DNA from 2 places in the Kitasatospora sp. NPDC056138 genome. Region 1 is predicted to be linked to the other one. Evidence: predicted binding sites of a transcription regulator. Region 1 holds the regulator's gene; the other holds the start of a gene.
What was found. Region 1 encodes HspR, which represses chaperone genes until heat shock. Its sites were predicted from a motif close to TTGAGNNNNNNNNNCTCAA; they were not measured.
Positions count from the first base shown of each region.

Region 2: lon (endopeptidase La) is a predicted target of HspR. The motif match lies at 1,192-1,210, and genes of this name have one in related genera.

Region 1 is NZ_JBHJVK010000002.1:4,053-6,447, forward strand. Features, by position in the region: gene dnaJ (molecular chaperone DnaJ) at 1-881, shown strand, start outside; gene ACFC1R_RS01580 (heat shock protein transcriptional repressor HspR) at 886-1,422, shown strand; gene ACFC1R_RS01585 (hypothetical protein) at 1,623-2,395, shown strand, end outside.
Region 2 is NZ_JBHJVK010000003.1:83,880-86,274, reverse strand. Features, by position in the region: gene lon (endopeptidase La) at 1-1,169, opposite strand, end outside; gene ACFC1R_RS03310 (rhomboid-like protein) at 1,473-2,216, opposite strand.

The DNA of each region.
Region 1 (2,395 bases):
GCGGCAACTACAACTTCGACTTCGGCGACCTGTTCAGCGGCTCGCAGGGCGGCGGGGGCGGCATCGGCGACGTCTTCGGCGGGCTGTTCAACCGCGGCGGCACCCGGCAGGCCCAGCCGCGCCGGGGCGCGGACGTCGAGACCGAGGTCACGCTCAGCTTCGAGGAGGCCGTGGACGGTGCCACCGTCCCGCTCCGGATGACCAGCCAGGCGCCGTGCCGCGTCTGTTCGGGCACCGGGGCCAAGGCCGGCACCACGCCCAGGGTCTGCCCGACCTGCGTCGGCGCGGGCACCGTCAGCCGGGGCCAGGGCGCCTTCGCGCTCTCCGAGCCCTGCCGCGACTGCAAGGGCCGCGGCATGCTCGTCGACGACCCCTGCACCGTCTGCCACGGCAGCGGCCGGGCCAGCTCCGCGCGCACCATGCAGGTCCGGATCCCCGCCGGGGTGCAGGACAGCCAGCGCATCCGGCTCAAGGGGAAGGGCGCCCAGGGCGAGCGCGGCGGCCAGCCCGGCGACCTGTACGTCACCGTCCACGTGGACTCGCACCCGGTCTTCGGCCGCAAGGGCGACAATCTCACCGTGACGGTCCCGGTCAGCTTCCCCGAGGCCGCGCTCGGCGGCACCATCGAGGTGCCGACCCTGGGCGGTCCCGCCGTGAAGCTCAAGCTGCCGCCCGGCAGCGCCAACGGCCTCACCATGCGGGCCCGTGGCAAGGGCGCCACCCGTAAGGACGGCACCCGCGGCGACCTCCTGGTCACCGTGGAGGTCATGGTGCCCAGGAACGTCACCGGCGACGCACTGAACGCACTGGAGCACTATCGCGAGGCCACCGCCTCGGACGACCCGCGAGCCGCCCTCTTCAAGGCGGCGGAGGGAGCGTGACCAGATGAACCAGGACCACATCGGCCCGGGCAACCCGATCGGCGTCGGGCTCGGCGAGGGCCTCCCGGGCGGTCCCCGCCCCGGCCGGGCCGCCGCGGCCCGGCCGGGCCCGGTGGGCAGGGCCAACTACGTGCTGACCGAGGACACCCCGGTCTACGTCATCTCGGTGGCGGCCGAGCTCTCCGGGCTGCACCCGCAGACCCTGCGCCAGTACGACCGCCTCGGTCTGGTCTGCCCGGACCGGACGGCGGGGCGCGGCCGCCGCTACTCCGCCCGCGACATCCAGCAACTGCGCGAGGTCCAGCGGCTGTCCCAGGACGAGGGCATCAACCTGGCCGGCATCAAGCGCATCATCGAGCTGGAGAACCAGGTCACCGCGCTCCAGTCCCGCATCGCCGAACTGGCCGGCTCCCTGGAGGACGCCGCCGCCACCCTCCAGCAGCGCGAGGCCGCCGTCCACGCCTCCTACCGCCGCGACCTCGTCCCGTACCAGCAGGTCCAGCAGTCCAGCGCCCTGGTGGTGTGGCGCCCGAAGCGGTAGAACGAACCAAGCCGTCACAGCCAGCCGCCGGTCATCCTCCTGTCGGGGGGTGCCGGCGGCTTGCTTACGGTGAGAGAGTGCGGTCCGAAGCGGCTTCCGTCCTCCGTGGGGCACAGCAGCTGCCGCGCGGGGCCGACGCCTAGGATCTGCAGAAACGTCTCACTAGGCACACCAGTTCAGCCGACAGCGAGGAGCGACGGATGGGTGGGGCTGAGGATCCCGGTCTCGCATCGACTGGTCATGTCGGACTGTCCGCCGGTGCGCGCGCCCTGTACAAGGCCGCCGTCAGCGCCAACGGGCGGCTGGTCCCCGCCGGCCCTGGAGCCGACAACGATGCGCACCTGAAGGAACTGGTCGACATCGGGCTCCTCGTGCCGGACATGGACGATCCCGGGGTCCTCGTCGCGGTCGACCCCAAACAGCTCGCGGCCGGACTCACCGCCACCTGGCAGCGCAGAGCTCTCGAGTTGCTGACCCGGGCGGCAGCGCTGCCGGCAGACCTCCACGAACTGAGCCAGGCGTACGGCCACATGGGACACGCGTCCCAGAGTGGCGGCCCCGTCGAACACATCCACGGCAAGACGGAGATCAACCGGCGACTGGCGGAGCTGATGGAGAGCAGTACCAAGGAGGTCCTCAGCGCCCAGCCTGGCGGAGGCGCGCGCTCCTTCCCGACCGCCGCCGCGATCGAGCTGGATGTCAACATGCTCCGCCGCGGTGTCACCCGCCGGACGATCTACCAGCCCAGCACCCGCTACTCGGCTCCGACCAGGGAGTACGTGGCGGCAATGACGAAGGAAGGCGGCCAGGTACGCACCCTGGGCGAACCGTTTACCCGCCTGATCGTCGTCGACCGCCTGGTCGCGGTCATTCCCTTCGACGGTGACACCGAACGGGCGGCGGTGGTTCAGGACGACGCCGTCGTCGCCTTCCTGGTCAATCAATTCGATGCCTGCTGGGAACGGGCCATACC
Region 2 (2,395 bases), on a different contig from region 1:
AGCGCCACCCGGACGAACTTCCGGCCCATCGCACGGGCGACCGACTCCCCCAGTGAGGTCTTTCCCACACCGGGCGGCCCGACCAGCGCGAGCACCGCTCCCCCGCGCCTGCCGCCGATCAGGCCGAGCCCCTGGTCGGCCCGGCGCTTGCGCACCGCCAGGTACTCGACGATCCGGTCCTTCACGTCGGCCAGGCCGGCGTGGTCGGCGTCCAGCACCGCGCGGGCGCCGGCGATGTCGTAGGCGTCCTCGCTGCGCTCGTTCCAGGGCAGTTCGAGGACGGTGTCCAGCCAGGTGCGGATCCAGGAGCCCTCGGGCGACTGGTCGCTCGCCCGCTCCAGCTTGTCGACCTCCTTGAGGGCGGCCTCGCGGACCTTGTCCGGCAGCTCGGCGGCCTCGACCCGGGCCCGGTAGTCGCCCTCCTCGTCGGCCGGGTCGCCGTTCAGCTCGGCGAGCTCCTTGCGGACCGCCTCCAGCTGGCGGCGGAGCAGGAACTCCTTCTGCTGCTTGGCCACGCCCTCCTCGACGTCCTTGCGGATGGTGTCGTTGACCTCCTCCTCCGCGAGGTGGTCGCGCAGCAGGGTCAGCGCGTACTCCAGCCGGGCCGACCGGTCGGCCTCCAGCAGCACCTTCAGCTTCTGCTCGGCGGTGGCGAAGGGCGCGTACCCGATGTTGTCGGCGAGCTCGCCGACGCCCTCGATCTGGGCCACCCGGTCGACGATCTGCCAGGCGCCGCGCTTGCGCAGCCACTGGGTGGAGAGCGCCTTGTACTCCTTGACCAGCTCGGCGGCCCGGCCGGCCACCGGCAGCCCCGGGTCGGACTCGCGGAACGGGCTGGTCTCCACCCAGAGCGCGGCGCCGGGCCCGGTCGTACCGGCGCCGATCCGCACCCGGCGGACGGCGCGGACCAGTGCCGCCGGGTCGCCGTCGGCCAGCCGGCCGACCTGTTCGACGGTGGCCAGGGTGCCCACCGCCGCGTACGAGCCGTCCAACCGGGGCACCAGCAGGACCTGCGGCTTCGCCCCACCGGCGGCAGCGGCCCGGGCCGCCTCGACGGCGGCGCGCACCTCGGTGTCGGACAGGTCCAGCGGGACCACCATGCCCGGGAGCACCACTTCGTCGTCGAGCGGCAGTACGGGCAGGGTGAGCGAAGCGGACGTCGATGCCATGATCTCTCCCCAGTCAGCGAAGTTGAGCTGACCTGACTAAGGATTGGCGGGGGTCGGTTGTTCCCGGCCCGATGTTCGCCCTGAGCGATCACGCCCCGGCGGCCGTGGACCGGTGCCGGCGGACCCCGGGGGCCCGGATCCGGCCGATGCGAGGCGCACGGGCATGAGCTGCGGCACGACCGCGGGGAACGGCACGCGGGAGACGGGGCACCATCCACGGGAACCGTTCAACGACCGGGCGGGCGCCCGAAATCCCGCCGCGGCGGATTCACGCCGCCGAGAGGGTGGTCCGGCGCGGCGGGCTCACGCCTGCGAGGCGGCGATCCGGCCTGGCAGGAGGCGGCGGAGGCGGAGCGGGCGGCCACGGCCGCGACCGCGGCGGAGCCAGCGCCAGAGCGAGATGCCGACCAGCAGGGCCGCCGGGTGGCCGACGCCGGTGACCAGGTCCTGGTCGGTGAGGATCTGATGCCCGATCATGCCGCCCGCGCCGGCCAGCGCGAGGATCCGGCCGGTCGGCCGCAGCAGCCCGGCGAGCGCGCCGAGACTGGCCAGCACGCCGTAGCTGACACCGATGTCGAGGCTGTCCAGTGCCGCGGGGCCGAGCCGTCCGGTGGCCACGCCGAGCGCGACGACCAGCTGCGAGAGCAGGGTGGCCAGGACGTGACCGGCCCCGAAGGCCACCGCCGCCCGCAGCCCGCCGACCCGCCGCTCCAGCGGCGCCACGGTGAAGGCGAAGGCCCACAGGTACGGCATCCAGACCGGCCCGGCCACCCAGAGGCCGCTGAGCAGCAGGGCGACGACCGGCCGGTGCAGCAGGTTGTGGCCGTCGGTGCTGGAGATCTCCTGGAGCCTGCGCACCAGGGCGGGGTCGCCGAAGCGGGAGAACAGGGTGGTGCCGAGCAGCACCACCAGATAGCTGAGCGCGAAGGGGTTGCGGCGCGGGGTGGGCACCAGTCGCCGCACCTTGTCCAGCAGTCCCGTCAACGCCAGCAGGCCGGATCCCCGCCCGTGGGCGGCACCGGTCGTACCGTGTCCCAGCTCCGGCATTCCGCCTCCGCTCCAGGTCGTGAGTGGCGTGGGTGGCGTTGTCGTGCCCACGGTACGTCGAGCTCCTGAGAGCCCGCTGAGAGGGACCTGTGAAGATCGCGCCAAAACCGGGCCCGACACCTTCCCCACCTTGGTCCGTACCAGCCCTTTGTTTACGGACGAGTAGTCACTTCGCAGTG